Regions from separate parts of the Bacillus sp. AFS031507 genome, predicted to be linked through region 1. Evidence: predicted binding sites of a transcription regulator. Region 1 holds the regulator's gene; the other holds the start of a gene.

Evidence for each region. Region 1 encodes LexA, which represses DNA repair genes until DNA is damaged. Its sites were predicted from a motif close to CGAACATATGTTCG; they were not measured.
Region 2: COE25_RS12185 (YhjD family protein) is a predicted target of LexA. The motif match lies at 1,008-1,021, and genes of this name have one in related genera.

What each region holds. Positions count from the first base shown of each region.
Region 1 is NZ_NUOW01000013.1:12,432-24,959, reverse strand. It holds gene spoVK (stage V sporulation protein K) at 253-1,200, shown strand; gene COE25_RS12790 (trimeric intracellular cation channel family protein) at 1,255-1,860, opposite strand; gene hflX (GTPase HflX) at 2,058-3,317, shown strand; gene COE25_RS12780 (methionine gamma-lyase family protein) at 3,332-4,603, shown strand; gene COE25_RS12775 (MerR family transcriptional regulator) at 4,728-5,129, shown strand; gene glnA (type I glutamate--ammonia ligase) at 5,167-6,501, shown strand; gene COE25_RS12765 (hypothetical protein) at 6,912-7,166, shown strand; gene lexA (transcriptional repressor LexA) at 7,687-8,310, opposite strand; gene yneA (cell division suppressor protein YneA) at 8,468-8,791, shown strand; gene COE25_RS12750 (YneB family resolvase-like protein) at 8,804-9,451, shown strand; gene COE25_RS12745 (DUF896 domain-containing protein) at 9,529-9,759, shown strand; gene tkt (transketolase) at 9,937-11,943, shown strand; gene sirA (sporulation inhibitor of replication protein SirA) at 12,201-12,528, shown strand, end outside.
Region 2 is NZ_NUOW01000012.1:172,545-185,072, reverse strand. It holds gene COE25_RS12190 (LCP family protein) at 1-778, opposite strand, end outside; gene COE25_RS12185 (YhjD family protein) at 1,050-1,415, shown strand; gene COE25_RS12180 (competence protein ComK) at 1,437-2,012, opposite strand; gene COE25_RS12175 (IDEAL domain-containing protein) at 2,205-2,441, shown strand; gene COE25_RS12170 (M48 family metallopeptidase) at 2,602-3,873, opposite strand; gene COE25_RS12165 (fatty acid--CoA ligase family protein) at 3,969-5,531, opposite strand; gene lplA (lipoate--protein ligase) at 5,683-6,672, opposite strand; gene COE25_RS12155 (MBL fold metallo-hydrolase) at 6,689-7,423, opposite strand; gene COE25_RS12150 (YhgE/Pip domain-containing protein) at 7,536-9,890, opposite strand; gene hemY (protoporphyrinogen oxidase) at 10,103-11,545, opposite strand; gene hemH (ferrochelatase) at 11,576-12,508, opposite strand.

The DNA of each region.
Region 1 (12,528 bases):
AAAGCTCATTGTTGATATTGGCACCATGTTGATTGGAGATGAAATCGAAGCGCCTGAAGCTGAAATCAACATGGAAATTTAACATTGCTATTTATTTTAAAAAACTTTTTTAATGAAATTCAGGGAGTTTGAATACATATAAAATGAAGGATTATGCATTCCTTTGTACAAATAATCAGTTCAGAATGTAAATTCTGAGTGGCCATAAAAACGCATCATATAAACTGTTGGTAAAAATGAGAGGTGAAAGCTTTGGACCAACCCATCAGAATGAAAAGTAACGGCCAAATAAGAGTAGTTCTCAATTCGCAAATAGGGAAAACGATGACAAAAGAGTTACCTGACTTTCAGGTGGTTCCAAAGGACATTCCACCTGAGCATTCGGCTCTAAAGGAAATTGAAGAGGAGTTAGGGGCTCTTGTTGGCATGGAAGAAATGAAAAAGATGATAAAGGAAATTTATGCATGGATTTACGTGAATAAAAAACGTGAGGAAATGGGTTTGAAAGCAAGAAAACAAGCCCTCCATATGATGTTTAAAGGAAATCCTGGAACAGGTAAAACGACAGTCGCTAGATTAATAGGTAAGTTATTTCAAAAAATGAGCGTTTTAACTAAAGGACACTTAATTGAGGCGGAACGTGCGGACCTCGTGGGGGAGTATATTGGTCATACAGCACAGAAGACAAGGGATTTAATCAAGAAGGCCCAAGGGGGAATTTTGTTCATCGATGAGGCATACTCATTGGGGCGCGGCGGTGAGAAGGATTTCGGCAAAGAAGCAATCGATACACTAGTTAAGCATATGGAAGATAAGCAGCATGAGTTTATTCTTATCCTTGCTGGATATTCTCGTGAAATGGAGTATTTCTTGACACTTAATCCTGGGCTCCATTCACGCTTTCCATTAGTTATTGATTTTCCTGACTACAATATAAATCAACTAATGGAAATTTCGGCAAGGATGTTAATCGAAAGAGAATACACGTTTAGCCATGAGGCGGAAAAAAAGTTAAAAGAACATTTAATATGGGTTAAAGCGGTATTAAGTCCAAATAGTTTTTCAAATGGAAGGTATGTACGAAATATCATTGAAAAATCGATCCGCGCCCAGGCCATGAGGCTGCTCATGTTAAATAGTTATGACAGGCATGAATTAATGACAATTAGAAGTAATGATCTTGTGTTTGAAGAAGATTAGAGACAAAAAAACGGCAGATTCTAAGCAATCTGCCGTTTCTATTTGGATTAGTTATTAATTGGCCTCAAATTTACGTATCGGGAGCTTCCAATCAAAGGTATAGGAAAGGACGCGTAAAACCGTCACAATGAAAAAGAGAGAATACAATTCCCAAGAATCCGTCACGATCTTAAGTCCGATAAAAAGGCCAGTCAATATTGCCCATATTGCATAGATTTCCGATCGTAAGACGATTGGTTTTCTTCCTGCCAATAAATCACGAATAATCCCGCCACCGATTCCGGTTAGCACAGCTGCAACAATAACAGCACTAAGCGGGTGATTCATTTTAACGGCGTAAAGAGCACCTTGGATGGCAAAGGCTGAAAGGCCAATCGCATCAAATAGGTTCCCCCATTTTTGCCAGTGTTTTAAAAGGTTACTTGGAAATAAAAACACAGCAGTTATGGATAATAAGGCAATTTGAAAAAATAAACCTTGTTCCCAAAGTGCTGATACAGGTACACCGATTAATAGGTTTCGAATCGCCCCACCGCCAAAAGCGGTGACAATACCTAAAATGTATACGCCAAAAATATCATATTCCTCTTCCATCGCAACAATGGCCCCACTAACGGCGAAGGCGATTGTTCCAATCATACTTAAAACTTCCCATGTCATCTATCCGAATTCTCCTTGAAATCTTTATTTTATTTAACTCTATGAAAATAGTAATAAAAATGTTATTAGAAAACAGTAAGATTATATCAGGATATGGGGAAATTACAATAAGTTTTTTCTAATGTTGGGCAAATTAGAGTATACAACCTTTTTTTGTTATGATGGGAGATAGAAGATTACGGAAGGAACGATGCCTTATGGAACAAAAAGACACGAAAGAGAAGGCGATCCTCGTTGGCTGTCAGACCAATGGGGATACTGATTTGCGCTTTCATTATTCAATGGAAGAGTTAGGTGCACTAACAGAAACCGCTCAGGGTGAAGTATTGATGTCAGTCGTTCAAAAAAGGGACCGGCGCCACCCAGCTACCTATATAGGTAAAGGGAAAGTGGAGGAACTTAATGTCCTGGTGGATGAATTGGAGGCAGATATAGTCATTTTTAATGACGAGCTTTCACCAAGTCAAAAAAGAAATCTCTCTACGGACCTAAATGCTCGTATAATCGACAGAACCCAGCTCATCTTAGACATTTTTGCACAAAGAGCTCGCTCCAAAGAAGGTAAATTACAGGTTGAACTTGCCCAATTGCAATACATGCTTCCTCGTCTTGCTGGTCAGGGAACTGCATTATCACGTTTGGGTGCTGGGATAGGAACAAGAGGACCTGGTGAAACAAAGTTAGAATCTGACCGCCGGCATATCCGTCGCAGAATCGATGAAATTAAAACCCAACTTTCCGTCATCGTTCAGCACAGGGATCGATACAGAGAAAGAAGAAAGAAAAATAAAACCTTTCAGGTCGCGATTGTCGGTTATACCAATGCCGGTAAATCCAGTCTTTTCAATCGTTTATCCGAAGCAGAGTCGTACGAGGAAAATCAATTGTTTGCAACACTAGATCCAATGACACGAAAATTGATTTTACCAAGTGGTTTCCTAGCCTTGATTACCGATACGGTTGGGTTTATACAAGATTTACCGACAACACTTATTGCTGCATTTCGATCGACGCTTGAGGAAGTCAAGGAAGCTGATTTGCTTCTTCATGTGGTCGATATGTCCAACCCAGATTATTTCCATCACGAAAAAACAGTTAAAAAGTTGCTTGAAGACTTGGAAGTTAAAGATATCCCGCAAATAACAGTATATAATAAAAAAGATATACAGCATTCAGATTTTGTCCCAACCGCTGATACACCGACCGCGTTTATTAGCGCATTTGATGCAGAGGACCGTCAAGCATTGAAGCAGCAAATGGAGAAGGTAGTTATGGAAATGATGGATTCTTACGAAGTTCAGATTCCGTCCACTGAAGGAAAGCTGCTTTCTTTATTAAAAAATGAGACAATATTAAGAGAGCTTGTATTTGATGAAGAAGATCAATTCTATCGATGCAAAGGATATACACTTCAGGATCATCAAATTACAGGACAATTAAAGAAATTCACAATATAGATAGGAGTCACAACATGTTTCAACAGTTAAAAAATGGGGAAAAGCTTCAGCCGATGGTTGAGGAAGTTGAACAACAAATCACTAAAGTACATAAAGAAATAGACAATAGAATCGAAACAAATCAATTTCGGGTATTAAAAAGCTTTCAAAACAAAAGAGTGAGTGATTCACATTTTAATCCGTCGACCGGCTATGGCTATGACGATCATGGCAGAGATACACTTGAAATGGTCTATGCAGATGTATTTGGGGGAGAAGCAGGACTTGTTCGTCCGCAAATAATCTCGGGCACACATGCCATTTCCATTGCCTTATTTGGCGTTCTTCGACCTGGGGATGAACTTCTATATATAACGGGCAAACCCTATGATACGCTTGAAGAAATTGTTGGACTTCGTGGGAACGGGGTTGGCTCATTAAAGGAATTTGGAATTTCCTATGATAGTGTAGCTCTGACGAATCAAGGTGGAATTGATTGGGAGGCTGTCTCAAAGAAAATAAAACCGAATACAAAAATGATTGGCATTCAGCGTTCCAAGGGCTATGCGACAAGACCATCATTTACGGTTGCAGAAATTGGAGAAATGATCACGTTTGTCAAAGAAATTAAACAAGATGTGATCGTATTTGTAGATAATTGCTATGGGGAATTTGTTGAGGAGATCGAGCCTTGTCATGTTGGTGCGGACCTAATCGCAGGGTCACTTATCAAAAATCCAGGCGGAGGGATTGTGAAGACTGGCGGCTATATTGTTGGTAAAAAACAGTGGGTGGAGGCATGTTCATATCGAATGACTTCACCAGGGATAGGAGCCGAAGCAGGAGCGTCCCTCTATAGTCTGCAAGAAATGTATCAAGGTTTTTTTCTTGCTCCCCATGTGGTTGGCCAGGCATTAAAAGGGGCCGTTTTCACAGCAGCGATGTTGGAGAAATTAGGCATGAATTCTTCTCCGAAATGGAATGCTAAAAGGACTGACTTAATTCAGTCTGTCCAGTTTGATGACCGAGATAAAATGATTGCTTTTTGTCAGGCCATTCAATTTGCATCACCGATTAATTCTTATGTCACACCCCATGCCAGCTATATGCCAGGGTATGAGGACGATGTGATTATGGCAGCAGGTACTTTTATTCAGGGGGCGAGCATTGAACTCACCGCAGATGGACCGATTAGACCACCATATGTTGCCTATGTACAAGGTGGATTAACCTATGCACATGTAAAGATGGCTGTTTGTCTGGCCATAGACCAATTAACGGATAAAGGATTAATCGAATTGTTTTAGGAGAACAGCTAAGTGTCCAATTATTTTAAAAATTTTAATGTAAGAAAACCTAACATATCATTGACAACTTTTCTAACACGAAATATAATAGTATTATAAATAACCCGAGGGGAGGAGGAATTAGATGAGTGGAAAGGAAATTCGCCGTTCCATGCCACTGTTTCCAATCGGAACAGTCATGCAACTAACGGAACTTACAGCCAGGCAAATTCGTTACTACGAAGAACACCAATTGATTTCTCCAGCAAGAACCGAGGGGAATAGACGGCTATATTGTTTAAATGATATTGATAGGCTTCTAGAAATTAAGGATTTAATTGATCAAGGTGTCAATATGGCAGGCATTAAACAATTGTTCCTAGTAAAAGAGCAACAATCAAACATTCTTGAGCAACAAACAGAAAAAACTAAGCGCGAATTAACGGATGAACAGCTTAGAAAGTTGCTACGCAACGAAATGATGCATTTAGGTCGAAACAATCGATCCTCTTTACGTCAAGGAGATATGTCAAGATTCTTTCATTAATGTGAAAGTTTCTTTTTAAAAAATAGGGGGTAAGAAAATGGCAAAGTATTCAAGAGAAGATATTAAAAGATTAGCGGTCGAAGAAAACGTGAAATTTATTCGTTTGCAATTCACAGACATCCTTGGAACTATCAAAAACGTGGAGATTCCAATTAGCCAATTAGAAAAAGCACTTGATAACAAAATGATGTTTGACGGTTCTTCAATTGAAGGTTTTGTACGTATTGAAGAATCTGATATGTTACTATATCCTGACCTTAACACATGGGTTGTATTCCCTTGGACAGCAGAAAAAGGGAAAGTTGCCCGCTTAATTTGTGATATTTATACTCCAGAAGGAAAACCATTTGAAGGTGACCCTCGTAATAACTTAAGAAGAGTATTAAAAGAAATGGAAGACCTTGGATTCACTAGCTTTAACTTAGGGCCTGAGCCAGAATTCTTCTTATTTAAATTAGACGAACAAGGCGAACCATCATTAGACCTAAACGACAAAGGCGGATATTTTGATTTAGCCCCTATCGATCTTGGCGAAAACTGCCGCCGTGATATCGTGCTTGAATTAGAAGAAATGGGCTTTGAAATCGAAGCTTCCCACCATGAAGTTGCACCAGGTCAGCATGAAATCGACTTTAAATATGCAGATGCACTAACAGCTTGTGACCAAATTCAAACATTCAAGCTAGTTGTAAAAACAATTGCACGTAAGCATGGTTTGCACGCGACATTCATGCCAAAACCATTGTATGGTGTCAATGGATCTGGAATGCACATGAATCTTTCATTGTTTAAGGATGGAGTTAATTCATTCTACGAACCATCTGGTGATCTAGAAATGAGTGATAATGCTCGTCAATTTATCGCTGGAATTCTAAAACATGCTCCAGCCTTTACAGCGGTAACAAACCCAACTGTAAACTCATATAAGCGTCTTGTTCCTGGCTATGAAGCACCATGCTATGTGGCTTGGTCAGCTAGAAACCGTTCACCATTAATTCGTATTCCTGCTTCTCGTGGATTAAGCACACGTGTGGAAGTAAGAAGTGTAGACCCATCTGCTAATCCATACCTTGCAATGGCTGTTCTTCTTAAGGCTGGCTTAGACGGAATTAAAAACAAGTTAACTCCGCCGGCACCAGTTGACAGAAACATCTATGTAATGAGTAAAGAAGAGAGAATCGAAGAAGGTATCGTCGATCTTCCTGCAACATTAGCTCAAGCATTAGATCAACTAAAATCTGACGAAGTAATTGTGTCAGGTCTTGGAGAGCACATTATGGAACACTTTGTTGAAGCAAAAGAAATCGAGTGGGATATGTTCCGCACAGTCGTTCACCAATGGGAACGCGATCAATATATGAGCATGTATTAATCTCATCAAAGCCCTGGCGCCTAGCGTCAGGGTTTTTCTATGTCGCGCTTCTTTTCTAAAATTCTCTCAGTGAAAAATGCTATCCCATTGGCTACCAGGCTTGTTCCATTACAACAATTACGGTAGCCAATAAGCATGAATGACGACCCGATTGGCTCTTTCTCAATAGGTTCGGTCGTCAATAGGCCCGATTGTTGACCCAAATTACTCTTTCTCAACGACTTCGGACGTCAATACATACAATGACTCTTTTTCCAATTAGGCATCTTCGATCATTCTAAATAAAATTAATAGGAATAGAATAGAAAGGAAGAGGTGCTTGATGTTCTTTAAAAATTCACAATTTTTACGGTTTACTTAATCCTAAATAATATATGCTTAAGTTGTAAACATTTGGGAGGTGCTCTAAATTGTATAAACTGCAAATTTGTAATGCTCTAACCCAAGAAATACTACGAGAAAAGACGTATAAGAAGCCTGATCTTATTTTAAGTTTGATAGAATCAGGAACAAAAGGTCAGGAATGTTTTCTATTTGATGAACAGCGCAAGACCTTGAAAGGAACGTATGTTACACATTCCAGTTTTAATGAAGGGGACACGAAAGTATATAAAGTGCTTTTTAAGGTGAAACTATCTGAAATACAAGCAAGAATAGTGAATTAGGAAGATAAAGGAGTGGCGTATGGCTGCTCCTTTTTAGTTTGAATAATGCAGCTCTTCTGTCATAGAGACAACAGGAAACGACCTCATTGTTATTTCTTTGGAACGGTCACGTAGGCCGCCTCTACGTGCCCCAACTCTGTGAAATTGTTGTGTAACGGTCACGTAGGCCGCCTCTACGTGCCCCAACTCGTAGGAATTCTTCTGGAACGGTCACGTAGACCGCCTCTACGTGCCCCAACTCGTAGGAATTTTTCCGGAAAGGTGACGTAGTCCGTCTCTAGGTGCCCCAACTCGTAGGAATTCTTCCGGAAAGGTGACGTAGTCCGTCTCTAGGTGCCCCAACTCGTTGGAATTCATCTGGAACGGTCACGTAGGCCGCCTCTACGTGCCCCAACTCGTAGGAATTCATCTAGAAAGGTCACGTAGACCCACTCTACCCCGGCTTCTGTAATTCCTTCAGCTTGAGGTTAATTTGCACAACAAAAAAAGAGTCGGCACGTATATGCCAACTCTCTTAAACTTAATGAATATGTCGGTAAACCCCAATAACTTTACCTAAAATCGAAACATTCCTTAATATAATAGGGTCCATTGTAGAATTTTCCGGCTGCAGGCGTATGTAATCTTTTTCCTTGAAAAATCTTTTACAGGTGGCTTCATCTTCCTCGGTCATTGCTACAACAATATCCCCGTTATTAGCGTTTGGCTGCTGTTTCACAATTACATAATCCCCGTCTAGGATCCCAGCTTCTATCATACTCTCACCCATGATTTCTAACATGAACACTTGTTCATCTGCAGGTGCAAGACTTTCTGGAAGTGGAAAATACTCTTCCACATTTTCAATCGCTGTAATTGGGAGTCCTGCCGTTACTTTCCCAACCACTGGAACATTGACAACTGTATTTCTTGGTATATGTGCAGAAACATCTGCTTCTAATATTTCAATTGCTCTTGGTTTTGTAGGATCTCGTCTAATAAGTCCTTTACTTTCCAATCTTGCTAGATGTCCGTGAACAGTAGAGCTGGATGCGAGTCCAACCGCTTCTCCAATTTCCCTTACTGAAGGGGGATATCCTTTACTCTTAACCTCACTTTTAATGAAGTCTAAGATATCTTGCTGCCTCTTTGATATTTTAGCCATGATAAAATCCACCTCGCCTGGTTAATGTTGACTTTATTATAACATGTTCGCATTTTTTATACAAACATAAGTTCGAAAATATGGTTGACAACAAACAAACGTTCGATTTATAATGAAAATATCAAATCGAACATACATTCTTATAGAGGTGTTATTTATGAAAAAATTATGGAACAAATACTCCTATGCTATTACTCTTATTATTTTAAGTTGTTCACTTTCAATCATATTATCATTCCAACATCATTCGAACGCGCAAGATGATTATTTAAAGGTTACAATCTCAGAAGGAGATTCACTATGGGAAATCTCTGATCAATTCTCGGGTCAACATTCATTATCAAACAAGGAATTTGTTGCTTGGATAAAAAAGCATAATGAATTAGATGATGATCAAATTTTTCCTGGTGACGAAATTATCATTCCGGTGAGTAAAGAAGTCTCATCTACGAATGAATTTGCTAGCGCCGTTAGTGAATAGAAAGGAATTTTTATGAAAGCAATTATATACTGCCGTGTCAGCACAAATAAGGAAACACAAGAATCTTCGTTAAAGCGCCAGGAAGAGGAATTAACGCAACTAGCTAACACCTATCACTTTGAGATTGATAGGGTAATTAAAGAAAAGGCTAGTGGTTATGATTTCAATCGTGAGGGGATTTTTCAATTATTAGAACGAATTAGAGATAAGCAGGTACAAGCCATCTTAATTCAGGATGAAACACGACTCGGTAGAGGTAACGCCAAAATTGCACTCTTGCATTGCATATTAAAAGAAAATATTAAACTTTATAGTATCTCCCATAGTGGAGAATTACAGCTTTCAGAATCGGATTCCATGGTTTTGAACATCGTAAGTATGGTTGAAGAGTACCAACGAAAACTACATAATGCAAAAATCAAACGTGGAATGAAGCGAGCAGTCAAGAATGGATATAAACCAGAAAAAAACTTAAAAAATCTCGGAGAATCCTCTGGACGCGAGAAAATTGAGGTTCCAATTGGAGAAATTGTCCGATTAAGAAAAAATGGATTAATTTTTTCAGAAATAGCTGCTACACTTAGAGGTTTTGGCTATAACATTTCTAAAGCCACGGTTCATAGAAGATTCCAGGAATACATTGAATCACAAGAAGAGTAGACCTTTTGCCTTGTCATTAGGTTTTTTTTTTAGTAAAATCAGGTGTCATGTAAATAGTTTGAAAGGAAGGTGTTTAAATGCTTTCAAAAGAAAAGATGGCTAGAATTAATGAGCTGGCACGAAAAGCAAAAGCAACGGGATTGACTGAAACAGAAGCGAAAGAGCAAACTAAATTAAGAAGTGAATATTTGGCTACTTTTCGTTCGAATATGCTTGATACCCTTACCAACACCAAGTTTATTGATCCGGAAGGAAATGACGTTACACCGGAAAAAATCAAGGCTAGGAAAAAAAATACACTTCACTAAAAGTTCAGGAATACATTTTTTGTATTCCTATTTTACATATACTGACTATATTTGTGTAAAAATAAAAAAATAGTGACTTTTGTTTCTTATTATTATGCTATTTGTTGAATAAAAAACGGTAGCGATATAAAATTGAAAATGTATTTAGTAACCTTGTGATTAGAAAGGATGTAATTCATGTTTAATACTATTGATGATTTATCTGTTACCTCCATTCGAACGCTTTCCATTGATGCGATCGAAAAAGCAAACTCAGGACATCCAGGAATGCCGATGGGTGCAGCGCCAATGACCTATACTTTATGGACGCGTTTCTTGAACCAAAATCCAAAGAATCCACAGTGGTTTAACCGTGATCGTTTTGTCTTGTCAGCAGGTCATGGTTCAGCTTTGTTATACAGCATGCTTCACTTGTCTGGTTTCAACTTAACAATGGATGACTTAAAGCAATTCCGCCAATGGGGCTCTAAAACGCCTGGACACCCAGAGTATGGCCACACTGAAGGTGTAGAAGCAACTACTGGTCCACTTGGACAGGGGATTGCAATGGCAGTAGGAATGGCAATGGCAGAACGCCATGTTGCAAGTGTTTATAATAAAGATAAATATGAACTTGTGAACCATTTTACATACAGTATCTGTGGAGATGGAGATTTGATGGAGGGTGTATCTGCTGAGGCAGCCTCGCTAGCAGGACACTTGAAATTAGGGCGATTGGTAGTCCTTTATGATTCAAACGATATCTCACTTGATGGGGACTTAGATAAGTCGTTCTCAGAAAGTGTCAAAGATCGCTTCCTATCATACGGATGGCAATATGTCCGTGTCGAAGACGGCAATAATTTAGAAGAAATTGCAAAAGCTCTTGAAGAAGCTAAAAATGATTTAGACAGACCAACGATGATTGAAGTAAGAACAGTAATTGGATACGGTTCACCAAACCGTGCGGGAACTTCAGGTGTTCATGGTTCACCACTTGGAGCGAATGAATTAAAACTTACAAAAGAGGCTTATAAATGGACATTTGAAGAAGATTTCCATGTGCCGCAAGAAGTCTATGATAACTTCCAGAAACTTATCGTTGAAAATGGTGAGAAAAAGGAAAAAGAGTGGAATGATTTGTTCGCTCAATATAAAAAAGAGTACCCTGAATTAGCTACTCAGCTTGAACAAGCATTAAATAATGAACTTCCTGAAGGATGGGATAAAGATATCCCTGTATACCCTGAAGGGAAAAGCCTGGCAAGCCGTGCTTCTTCAGGGGAAGTATTAAATGGTATTGCTAAGAATCTACCTATTTTTATCGGTGGATCCGCAGACCTTGCTGGTTCGAATAAAACAATGATTAAAGATACAAAAGACTTTATGCCTGGTTCGTATGAAGGCCGCAATATTTGGTTTGGTGTGCGTGAATTTGCGATGGGTGCGGCAATGAATGGTATTGCTCTTCATGGCGGCGTAAAAGTATTTGGCGGAACATTCTTTGTCTTCTCTGACTACTTGCGTCCTGCCATTCGTCTAGCAGCTTTAATGGGATTACCTGTCACTTATGTCTTTACCCATGACAGTATTGCTGTAGGGGAAGATGGACCAACACATGAGCCAGTTGAACAGCTTGCAGCATTACGTGCCATGTCAGGATTATCAATCATTCGTCCTGCAGATGGTAATGAAACGGCAGCTGCTTGGAAACTTGCAGTGGAGTCTACCAACAAACCAACTGCACTTGTTTTAACTCGTCAAGATTTACCTACATTAAAAGGAACCGATACCAATGCGTACGAGGGAGTTTCTAAAGGGGCATATGTAGTGTCTCCTTCAGAAAGAGAAACTCCAGATGCGTTGTTATTAGCAACTGGATCAGAAGTAAGCCTTGCAGTGGAAGCTCAAAAAGCCCTTGCTGGAGAAGGTGTTCATGTTTCGGTTGTAAGTATGCCTTCATGGGATCGATTCGAGCAGCAATCTCAAGAGTACAAAGACTCTGTTCTGCCAAAAAGTGTGAAAAAGCGTCTTGGAATTGAAGTGGGAGCATCATTTGGCTGGCATAAATACACTGGTGACGAAGGCGATGTTCTTGCTATTGATCATTTCGGAGCTTCAGCACCAGGAGAAAAGATTATGGAAGAATTCGGGTTCACTGTAAACAACGTAGTTGCACGTATAAAAGCACTTTTGCAAAAATAAAATAATGAGAATTTAGGGAGAGCGGAAATCATCCGTTCTCCTTTTTTGATGGCTCAAAGAGTACAAATTTCAACAATATTATGAACAAGGTTAATATTTGCAGGAAAATTCAACAAATCTACAGAATTTATAGAAGAATAGTTTAGATTCCTGCTAATCGACAAAAATAGTGAAAGTTTTTGCCACCGTAAGACATATGTTTCGTTAATCTTTTTTTATAATAGTAAAAAGGATAATCAACGAAGGAGAGAACAGTGGTGAGAAAATATCAGCTATATTTAATAGAAGATGAATTTGCGACCCATTACTTCGGAAGAGAACGATTGTTTTTTCAGCTTTTTCAGGAACATCGAAAAGCAAACGGCGAATTTAAATTTATTACACAAAAACAAATTTCCTATATAACAAAAAAGGTTGAGGTTCTAAAGATCCATCAACTTACCCAAAAGCAGCTTGGAAAAATCAAGGGATTTAAAGCTGAGCATGGTGCATATTCAATTGAATTAAGTGGAAAACTAAGTACGGCAAAATTAGAGGTTTTTCAAGACTTAATTACAATCGAGGCACAAGGAAGCTATGAAGCAG
Region 2 (12,528 bases), on a different contig from region 1:
CCATAAATGTTATGTCGGAAGTGCTCATATTTGTATTCACATAAGGCGTGACAACACCAATTAGCTTCGGGAGTTTTGGAATCGTTTGGAGGCCCATCAATTGGTCCCCAATGGCCTTAACCGCTTTTTGTTGACGTTCTACCCTTCCAAAATCACCAATCGCATCATGACGGTAGCGGACATACCCGAGCATTTCTGCTCCATTTAATTTTTGCAGACCTGGTTCTAAAGTGACATCAATATTTTTTGACATTTTCTTTTCTACATCGATTTCTACACCATTGGGAAATGCTTCATCAATTAGTTGCACAAATCCTTGAAAGTCCACAATGACATAGTATTGGAGGTCAATATCAAAATTTTGCTTAATAGTTTGTCTCATTAATTCTGGACCACCGCGTGCGAATGCGGAGTTAACTTTATGCTTTCCATGCCCCGGAATCTCAAGGTAACTGTCCCTCATAATAGAAGTTAGTTTAAATGTTCCTTTGTCTTCATTATAATGAACAATCATGATTGTATCTGCCCGAGATTTTTCCTTTCCTCTAGCATCACTACCAAGCACGAGGATATTTGTCCCCCCATACTGATCCTTTTTTCCTTCGAAATCATAGACAACATTAGATGCTTTGTTATTCATTTTTTTTAATGATTGGTTAACGCCCTGCTTGTATTGATAATAAGCATAACCTGCCCCTGCACCTATTATCAGTAAGAAGACAAGTAAAACGGATGGCCATCTTCTCTTTTTCTTGGTTTGATATTTATCAGATCTCATTGTTTATCACCTATTCATCCAGGTTTTTTATTCTTCTAAATTTATAACTGTTTTTTCTTTTTCAGGGTTTCTTCATTTAATTCATTTTCCCCTATCAGATATCCTTCTATTAATAAAAACTTTCTCATATATCAACTAAACATTTCAATAAATAAAACTCGCCCAATGACGAGTTTTTGTAAATGGAAAGTCCTATTGCTTTTGACGGTTCTTTTTTGTAAAATAAAGAGGAACGTTTGTTCGTTTAATATAGAAAGGTGTGACTGAAAAAATGACCAGAATCCCCGAAGATGATCGAGACATAATGGAAAAGGCTATGTATTTACCAATGGTTCTAATTATCTTAAACAGGGATTTAACTGTAGTTGCAAATAGCCCGTTTAAATTAAAACAACCATATTTGGATTTGATTGAGGAAACGATGAAGGAGATCCAAAGGGAACTTGCTGAGGTAAAACTATATATGAAAAAGAATAAGCTTCAGGTGATTGAAACAAAACGGGACGATGCTTTTACGTTGTACAGGTTTATTTATAAAGGCTATGAAGAAAATCATAATTACTTTAATCCAAGAATCCGCAACAAAGTCCAAGAATTAATGGAGGCCTATTTATTAAAAAAACATCTGTCCCGTTAATAGTTAAGAAAATTCAACCCTTTATTTCGGGTCTTTTGAATGGGAATCAGCATCATATTCACGGGATCTTTCTAAGGCATTTAACGATTGGGGCCCGTTAGGCTGATAAAATAACTTTCTCCCATTACTTTCTATTCTTTGCAAAAGTTTTGTTTTTAGTAATGAGGTTCTTAACATTTGCCCCTCAATTGTACCAATTGGAACTGGAAAAATGTGAGATTGCTTATTGCGGAAAATAATCATCGTTTTCTTAGAGGATACGCGACGATAACACTCCACATGCTCAAGTGAAATCCATATACACTCAGGAGTTAGCGGCGATACAGTAGGAAAAAAATAGATGTGGTTAATTGGTTCAATTACAATTGGGATTTTTCGAGTATAGCCAATTAGTTGTCTTGTTCCCTTTTTCCTGCTTTCGTAATCAACACCAAAATAAACGCAGCCTTTTTTGATGATATCCAATGGCTTAAAGGGTGACAAGAATTCATCTTCTATTTCTACTGCACGTGAATAAATTTTCCCTCCATATGTCACCGGTTCTACAAACATCGTCCACGTATTTATCTCATATTCTTCGATTTGAGGATGCTTCAACCCATTCAACTCCTTTTCATATTATCCACCATATCTTACCACTATTGGTTTTTAATTCCCTCACTTTTCTGAATTGTTCCTAATTTATTCACAAAATTCATGTCAAAGAAATATTTATCAGAAAATTATAAAAACTAATGATATTCTTCAAAAAAAACCATATAATTTTAAAAAGCAACAGAGGTGATTTTCATGAATGAAAAATCATACACGGAATTAATGAAACTAGGAGCCATGAAACGAAATCGTCTGAAAGAGAACTTCGTCCAAGATTTATACATCGAAATGCTGTTGTCCGAAATTCAACTAAAAGTAGAAAAAGAAAAATTATTACAGAAAATTGATGTGGCCATTGATTGTCAAGACAAAAAGTCATTCCTCCTTCTATCCGGACAGCTCAATGAAATCAACAAACGATTTGGAACGTAGAATTTTGTTAAAGCCGTCATAGATTGACGGCTTTTTCATTGTATATTTTTCTAACGCATAAATAGAAAATGTAAGTGGACGAAGGCTCGTAAATAACATATTTTTGTAAAAAAAAAGACTGTAGACATATCAAAATGTCTCAGCCTTCCATGGATTGTATTTATTTGTTCCTTTGTTTAACTTCATAATCTTCAAGCATCGAAATTCTATCAAGCATTGAAGGATGGGTATAGCGGAAAATTTTCACCAATAGCGGTGGATTTACTTGACTTAATCCAGAGCGGGTTAATTCCTGAAAAGAAGTAATCGCTGCTTCTGGATTTTTGGTCATCTCAATCGCATATTTGTCAGCGCGTGTTTCCTGATAACGAGAAGTAAAATTCGTCAGTGGACTTGCAGCAAATAGGAGCATCGAAAGAATCATAAAAAATAATGGAAGTGATCGGATATCTCTAACGTCTGAGATATTTAATTCCTTGCCCCAGCGTCTTGTTGCCCAATTCATAATCCGATACGTCAAATACAATCCGAGCAGCGAAATTAGCAAATATCCAGCAATTCCAAAATAAATATGTTTCTCGACATAATGGCACATTTCATGAGCCATTATAAATAAAATTTGATCATCTGTTAATTTATTTAAGGTAGTATCCCACAGGACAATCCGAGCATTAGAGCCAATTCCTGTAACATAGGCATTTAAAGCATTCGTTTCCTCTGACTTATTCACTTCAAAAACATTTTGTGCTGGAATATCAGCCTTATCGGCCAAAGCCAGTATCTTCGTTTCCAATTCCTTATTTGTTAATGGATAAAAGTCATTGTATAACGGGTCAATAACAACTGGCTGGAGAAACATCATAAATAATGTAAATGGAATCGATAAAAGCCATCCATAAAGCCACCACCGCTTTTGACTTTTCTTCATGAGCCAGTATAATACGGGGACAATGATCAACCATGTCCCATAATTAAGCCAAAAGTCAATCAACTCATCCTTCATCCAGGAAGCGAAGGTTTGAGTTGAAATATGATATGTTTTTGATAAAGAAAAACTAATATAGCTGAGAGGAAATGTCGCCAAATAAGCGAATACCGATAACCAAATAAGATAAATGGCTGTTTGAAGGAGCTTATATTTTGATGAGTTTTCCGCCCAGCGCTTGAATGCCTTGGAAAAACCAAATAATAAAATTAAGAAATATAAAAGCCATTCAAACGGAGTAGATAGGAAAAATAATAAATTCCTTATTTTTGAATACTCCTCGCTCAGCATAAGTTCCCTGCCATTTAAAAAGGTTGTCGGGTCCGCCTTTGATCCTTCGAATTCAAATGGCAGGTTTGTATCGGCAAAATGGAATAAATACCAATAAAAAAATAATCCATATAGAATGTAGCCCATAACCGCATAGACTCCCATTTTTCTCGCCATATTTGTCCTCCTTTGTGTACAGACTCTCTATACTTAGTTTAGTTAAAAAAGGACAAATTAGAACTGTAAAAGTGACCTGCCCAACTATTTAAGAATTAGTTACTGACAGTTTTGGCTACTTGTGCCTTTAGTGCCCTCCTTAATATTTTCCCAGTTGTATTTTTTGGAAGTTCTTCGATAAATTCAATCGAAGATGGAAGTTTATATTTAGCCAAGTGTTCCCTGCAATAATCTAGTAATTGTTCTGCCGTTAGCCCTGGATTCTTACTTACAACATAGGCTTTAACAGCCTCACCAAGATTTGGGTCTGGAACGCCGAGGACAGCCACTTCTAGGACATCCGAATGGTTATAAATAACCTCCTCCACTTCTCGCGGGTAGACATTATAGCCTCCAACAAGGATTAGATCCTTTTTTCGGTCGACAATATAAAAATACCCATCTTCATCCATTCTGGCGAGGTCACCGGTATGAAGCCACCCATTCCGAATGGCCGCCGCCGTCTCATCTGGCATTTTATAATACCCCTTCATTACATTGGGACCACGAACAATAAGTTCACCCACCTCACCAACGGGTACTTCCTCACCAAGCTCATTCAGAATTTTATTTTCGACACGCAGGATAGATGTTCCAATTGAACCGGGCTTGCGCGGGCGGTCTAGCGGATTAAAGCAAGTAACAGGTGAAGCCTCCGATAAACCATAACCTTCAGATACTACAACATTAAACTTTTGTTCGAAATTCTTTAAGAGGGCAACAGGCAATGAAGCTCCTCCTGAAATACAAAAGCGTAAGGATTTTAGGTCATCAGGATTGCCATCAGGAAATTGGAAGAGGAAATTATACATGGTCGGGACACCAGCAAAAACAGTCGCCTGATTATCTTTGATAAGCTCAAAAATTTCCTTTGGACTAAATTTGGGTGCAATTAATAGTGTCGCCCCACTTAATAAAGGTGCATTTAAAGCAACTGTCAAGCAGAAAACATGGAACATCGGCAGAACCGTTACTATTCTATCATCGGGATTCATTTTCAAGTATTCGCTGACATCTTTAGCGTTACTATACAAATTCTTATGAGTTAACATAGCACCTTTTGGTTTGCCAGTTGTACCCGAGGTATAAAGAATAATGGCTGTATCATCGTCTCCGAGATTTGGTCCCTTAAAGTTTAATTCTCCAGAAGCCACGATCGCTGTAAACGATTTCATTTTTGAAGAGCCTGAGAGGTTTTCAATTTTCGATTCTATTCTGCTATTTGGGGTCGTTTCACAAAAAATATAATGCTTAATTTTAGGTAGGAAAGTATGCACTTTTTCGACTAACGGGATCGCATAGTCAAGAGCGATCACTACTTTGACATCGCCATTATTTAATATGTAGCTAATCTCATCTGCAGTATAAATAGGATTCACGGGAATAACAGTTACCCCTAACCGTAATGCCCCATATAAGCTGATTACAAAGTGAGGGGAGTTACCCAACAATAATGCGATATGATCCCCCTTTCCCACCCCTAATTTTTCGAGACCCGATGCAAATTTCGTAATTGCCCCATCCAATTCAGCATAAGTACATATTTGGTCCATAAAATGATAGGCCGGTTTAGTGGAAAAGTTCTTCGCAGATTCTTCAAACTGTGATAAAAGATTCATATTTCTCCCCCTAAGTTGAATGAATACTCATTCACAAAATTGTTACAATTTTCTAAATATATTATATTAAAAGAAAGTAATCTATTCAAGTATAATACTAAAAATTCACACAAAAATGAAAACACAGCGCAATAAACGCTGTGCCCTGGTCTTAGTATAGTAAGTTTAAAAACTCATCTTTCGTAACACTTCCAAAGTAATGGGTTGTATCAATATCTGCAAGCGCCTTGTCAATTTCATTTTTTCCATAGCGAGTGCCTATTAACTTCTCCTCAATTTCACTTACCTCACCAACACCAAAAAAGTCACCGTAGATTTTACAATTTTCAATGACACCTTTATTAACTTCAAGGCGGACATCAATGGAGCCTACTGGGAAGCGGTGAGAGTGCTGTAGATTGAACTTAGGTGATTTCCCATAGTTCCATTCCCAGTTTTGATAGCGTTCTTTTGATAGCTGGTAAATCTTTTCCCAATCCTCGTCCGTCAAAACATATTCTGGTATTTCATCTTGCCCTTCAAAAATATTCTTTAACAATAAAGACCGGAATTCATCAATTTCCACCTTTTCAGTAAGAAACTCAGAAATATTGGCAACCCGGCTGCGGACTGATTTAATTCCTTTTGATTCGATTTTATCTTTTTTTACTTTTAAAGCTGATACTACATTTTCGATTTCTGAATTAAGCATCAATGTACCATGGCTAAACATTCTGCCCTTTGTTGAAAATTGGGCATTACCAGAGATTTTTCGACCTCCAACCTCTAAATCATTTCTGCCACTTAATTCCGCATTTACTCCTAATTTTTTCAATGCTGCCACGACCGGTTCTGTGAATTTACGGAAGTTGTGAAAACTTTCCCCGTCATCCTTGGTAATAAAACTAAAGTTTAAATTTCCAAGATCATGATAAACCGCTCCACCGCCTGAAAGCCTGCGGACCACTTTTATTCCATTTCCTCCCACATACTCCGTATTAATTTCTTCAATAGTATTTTGATTCTTTCCAATTATGATAGAAGGTTCATTTATGTAAAATAATAAATACGTTTCATTAATATCAAGATTCTTCAGTGCGTACTCTTCGATTGCCAAATTTATCTGCGGATCGGTGATCCCTTTATTATCGATGAATAACATAGTTTACTTCCCCTTTTTATAGTGAAATAGATTGAAATTCTTCTGCAAGTATGATTATACCAGTAAATTCACTGGCAGCCTCGGTGATTAACTCAGTTATTGAGCCATAATGCGGCAAATGGGTAAGAATTAATTGCTTAACATCAGCTTTTTGAGCAAATTTTCCAGCGTCGATACTATTCATATGTCCTGCAGACTTACCGTTTTGATGTCCGTAAAGGTTGCACTCACACAATAATACATCCGCATTCCGACTAAACTCGATAAATTCTTCCTTAAAGGAGCTGTCAGCAGTGTAGACGATTGCTTTTCCATTTGCCTCTATTCTCATTGCATAACAAGGGACTGGATGGTCTGTTTTTAGAAATGAAACCTGAAATGGACCAACTGTGAGAATATCACTAGGATTATAGGCTACTCCTTTTGTAATCTCTTTATAGGTTAATTTGCTAAATTCATATGGATCCATATCATGACCATATAGAGTTAGTGTTGGGGTCTTCTTTCCTAAAAACCCTTGGATTAATCTCGCATGCTGCAAAACACCAATATCTGCAATGTGATCGGGGTGATAATGCGAAAGTAAAACAGCATCCAGTTCTTCGGGCTGGATAATATTTTGGAGCTTAGAAAGTACCCCGCTTCCACAATCGATTAATAGACGAAATCCCTCATGTTCAAGTAAATAACCCGAGCTAGCCGCATTCAGTTTCGGATATCCACCCCAAAAACCAATAACCGTAAGTTTCAAATTAAACTCCTCCAATTCAATGTTTATATTTCTAATATACTCAAAAAATGATTTCTTTTCAGTATAGTACAAAAAACCAGCCGCATTTTTTTCACGGCTGGTTTTTCATTAATTATTCATTCATTTGATGTTTATATTTGTGATTTAATCTTATTGTAAAGTAAGCAATGGTTCCTACAGAGAAAATAAGCATAAAGCCTATTAGAATTATGAGATTTTGCCACATGAAACTGTAATCGCCACTTGAAATAACAGCCTTAAAGCCTTGAACCGAATAGCTCATCGGCAGATAGGCATTGAAATGCTGTAAGAAGTTCGGGATTAACTCAAGCGGGAATGTTCCGGCGCTGGTAGTTAATTGTAAAATCAAGATAATAATCGCAATAAAGCGGCCAGCCTCGGCAAATACAGAGACAAGGAGCTGAATTAACGCGATAAACGTTAAGCTTGTTATTATTGAAAAAAGAATAAATTTTGGTACGCTTTGTACATCTAGACCTAATCCTCCAAGGAGAATCACATCTGCCAATAAAGCTTGGAAAATTCCAATCCCAGCCATGATTGAAAACTTACTAGAAAACCAGTTAAATCCATTGGCCGGAGCAATCGCTGTATCACGAAGTGGAAAGACAATTGAGAGAAGAAGTGCACCTACAAACAAGCCTAGCGATAGGAAATATGGTGTAAATCCCGTTCCATAGTTTGGCACATGATTAATTTTCTCACTATCGAGCTTTACCGGATCTGCCATCATATTATAAGTCTTTTCATTTGAGTGAACCTTTGCAACTTCCTTTCCACCTTTTGATAGTTTATCTGCTAATTCCTTGGCCCCATTAGAAAGTTTCGATGTACCGTCTTTTAACTGCCCGGAACCATCTGACAATTGTCCCGTTCCAGATGTTAGGGCAGACGCACCCGCTGTTAATTGATTCATACCATTTGTAAGATCCGCGGCCCCTTTTTTCAGATTTCCCGAACCTGATGCTAATTGTCCGGTTCCTGTGGAAATTTTATCAGCACCATCTGCCAACTGACTTATTCCTTCAGAAAGATTGTTGGTGCCATCTGTTAATTTTGATGAACCTGCATATAAATCATGGATCCCTTTTTGCAATTCCTGCTGACCGCCATTAACTTTGCCAATGCCGGCAATTAATTGATCAAAATAAGGGGTTGTTTGAGCTTTTATTTTATCCTCTAAGCCCTTCGATGAACCTGCTAATTTTCCATCTACCCCTGTTTTGAATTGGTTAAAACCAGCCTCCATTTTAGGGTTAAGTTCTGATAAAATTTGCTGCTCTAACTGTTCTTTCGTTGGTGCATTTTTTTTCTCATTAGCCATTATTCCTTGAACCAGTGCTGGATCCACTTTGTTCTCAATTAAGGTTTGGGCTAGTTTCTGCATTTTCTCTGTTTGTTGCGTTATTGTTTGATCCGCAATTTGGGTTGCTAATGTGTTAGTTAACTGTGATTGAAATTGATCAATACCCGAATTAAGTTCTCCAACACTTCCAGTCAATTCTTTTTCAATTCCTGCAGCAATCCCTGCGGGAAGGTCACGTTTTAATTGTTCTGCACCTGCAGATACCTCCTTCGTTCCATCAATAAGCAACAGAAGATTGGCATCAGCTTTGGCTAGCCCTTTTTTCAACTCAGTCGATCCTCTGGCTACTTGTTTAGAGCCGGAAGTTGCTGCCTTCACACCATTGTCGAATTCAATCGACTTTTTGGCTAAAGTAGAAAGTCCGTTATACAAATCCTTCGATCCAACTGCAAGCTTATTAGATCCGGCATCAGCAGCTTTCATTCCATCGTTAAATTCACTTGTTTTTTCAGCAAGGGTTGCTAGCCCATCATTTAAATCCATTGAGCCCTTTTCAAGGTCAACAGAACCATCACTTAACTGGACTGCACCATCGCTCGCCTTTACAACACCATCGGCAAGCTCACTGATTTTATCAAACATGGTTTCAGCATAAGTTTCAGTTACCTTTTCAGCAACAGCTGTTTTGATTTTTTCTGCAGCCGTGGCGCCGATTTGCGCAGATAAGAAGTTATAACTTTCATTAGGTGTATAAACCAATTCCAGCTTTTCCGGTTGCTCATCCAATAAAGTTGTCGCATTTTTTGAAAAATCCTTGGGGATTTCGATGACCATATAATATTTCTGTTCTTTTAAGTTATCGTAGCCCTCTTTTTTACCGACAAACTCAAACCCAAATTGTTTATTTTTCTTTAGCTTAGATACTAAATCATCACCAAGCTTCAAATGGGTCCCATCGAGCGTTGCACCCGCATCTTCGTTGACAACGGCAACTGGAAGTTCATCAAGTTTTGCGTATGGATCCCAGAATGCCCATAAAAACATTCCTGCATATAATACGGGGACAAACATGACAGCAATAATTGGGATTAACACTTTTTTATTTCTTACAATAGCAAGGAGCTCTTCCTTAAATAGCATGTTTTTCACTTATGACCCTCCTTTTAAATTTATGACTATTTTGTTCATTTAGTCATTTTTGTTTAAAAAATTAGGACTATCCCATAGACAACCCTAAAATTGACTATTACCCTACCTAATAAATTATGACCACTTGAACAATTCGGTCATTTAATACTTTTAGAGTATACAATGATTCCTGCCTGATTGCAAGCAGAAAAAAGGAGCTGTTATCAATGAACAGCTCCTTTTGAAAAATCTTTTCTTGTTAAAAACTCCAGGACGTCTTTGACAGCTGCCTCTCCTTGATCAATACAATCCGGAAGTCCAACACCACCATAAGAAGAACCTGCTAAAAATACACCAGGTAGATCCGTTTTCATATGCTTTAAAATGTCAGCTAAACGTTGTTTATGTCCCACTGTATATTGGGGCATTGAATTTTTCCAACGTGAAATGATTGCAAAATCCGGATTCATTGTGATGTCCATCGTTTTCTTCAAGTCATCTAGTACAATCTTAATAATTCTGTCATCAGAGAGGTCAACGATGGTTTCATCTCCAGACCTCCCAACATAGCAGCGGAGTAATACTTTCCCTTTTGGAGTTGAATGATCCCACTTTTTATGTGTCCAAGTACATGCAGTGATCGAATAATCACTATTTCTAGAAACAACAAAACCTGTTCCATCGATGTCATTTTTCACTGCCTCTTCCGGAAATGCTAAAGCTACTGTTGCTACTGAGGTAGAAGGGACTAATTTCAAGGGATCAAAAAAACTATACTCTGCAAACATCGCCTGTGTTATTTTATGAGGAGTCGCTGCAATGACGCTATCTGCCACCATTGTTTCCCCATTATTGAGATAAACTTCATACTTATTCTCAACTTTGGTGATTTTGTCTACACGATGTCCTTTTAAAATAGATATTGGATCCAATTTTGCTTCAATGGCTTCTGCAAAGGATTGAAGCCCCGTTTTAAATGTTAAGAAAGCGCCTTTAGCTTTTTCCTTACTTACAGGTTTGCTGGGTTGGGCAGGGGTAGATTTTTTCATGCCAATGATCAGGCTTCTATATTTCTGTTCTACCTCATAGAATTGCGGGAAAGTAGACATGAGGCTTAATTGATCTATATCACCGGCATAAATCCCAGATAATAATGGTTCAATTAAATTTTCGACAACCTCATCGCCTAGTCTTCTTCTGAAGAATTCGCCTAATGATTGGTCTCTTCCGCTTTCGGACCGAGGTAAAAGGAAATCTGCCGCAGCTCTTAGTTTACCAGGAATAGAAAAAAGACCTGTTGTGAGAAAAGGTCCTACTTCCGTTGGAATTCCCATGATCGAACCACCGGGCATTGAGTGAAGTTTCTCGTTAACTAAAACGAATGATTTTCCCGTGGAATTATGGACTAATTGATCATCCATCCCTACTTCCGCAGCTAACCTGGAAATACTTGTCTTTCGTGCTAAAAATGAATCCGGGCCTCTCTCAATCGTATAACCATCCCTGACAACGGTTTGCATTTTGCCACCGAGACGGTGTGATGCTTCGATGAGTTTAATTTCATACGGGAGATTATGGTCTTGAATTGCTTTTTGAAGATAAAAAGCTGATGTGAGCCCAGCAATTCCTCCCCCAATGATAATAATCTTTTGTTTTTCTTCTGCCACGGTACTCACCTTCTTCCACTAATCTGAATCTTATTCAGCTGTCATTTTAAGAACAACTATCGACAATGCATCAATAAATTCTTCCTTTGCATTCGGCATTTCCGGTCGATAATAGCTTACACCTAATTCTTCCGTCACTTTTCTACATTCATAATCATTATCATAAAGCACTTCAAGGTGTTCAGATACAAACCCTACAGGTGCATAAACAAATGCCTTATAATGATGCTCTTTATATAAATCCCTTGTTAAATCCTGAACATCTGGGCCCAGCCAAGGCTCAGGAGTTTGCCCAGCACTTTGCCACCCAACAACGTATTTTTTTACCCCAGCCTGTTCAGCAATTAAGTCAGCTGTTTCTTTCAGTTGACTCGGATATGGATCCCCAAACTGCAAAATTTTCTCTGGCAGACTATGCGCTGAAACGATGAGAACTGCATCATCCTTTTCTTCTTCAGGCATTTGGTCAAAGATTTTTTTAATCTTTCCTGCCCAATAATCGATAAACTGTGGTTCCTGATACCAGCTTTCAATTGTTCTTATCTTTAGCCCGCCTAATTTTTCTGCTTCTTCTTGGGCTCTTCCATTATAGGATTTTATGCTAAAGGTTGAAAAATGCGGAGCAAGAACTATACTTACAGCCTCTTCGATCCCATCAGCATGCATTTGATGAACAGCATCTTCAATAAACGGCTGGATATGTTTTAGACCAAGATACATTTTGAATTCTATATTTTGTTGGATTTTATTTAGATGTTCTTCGAGTTTTTCTGCTTGCTCGAGTGTGATCTTTGCCAAAGGGGAGATCCCGCCAATCGCTTCATATCGACTGCGAAGCTCTTCAATCATTTCTGGAGTTGGCTTCCGGCCGTGGCGAATATGTGTATAGTACCTCTCTAAATCATCTAAGTTATATGGGGTACCATATGCCATTACCAGCAGACCCATTTTCTTTTTTGTCATGTCCGCACCTCATTTTAAAG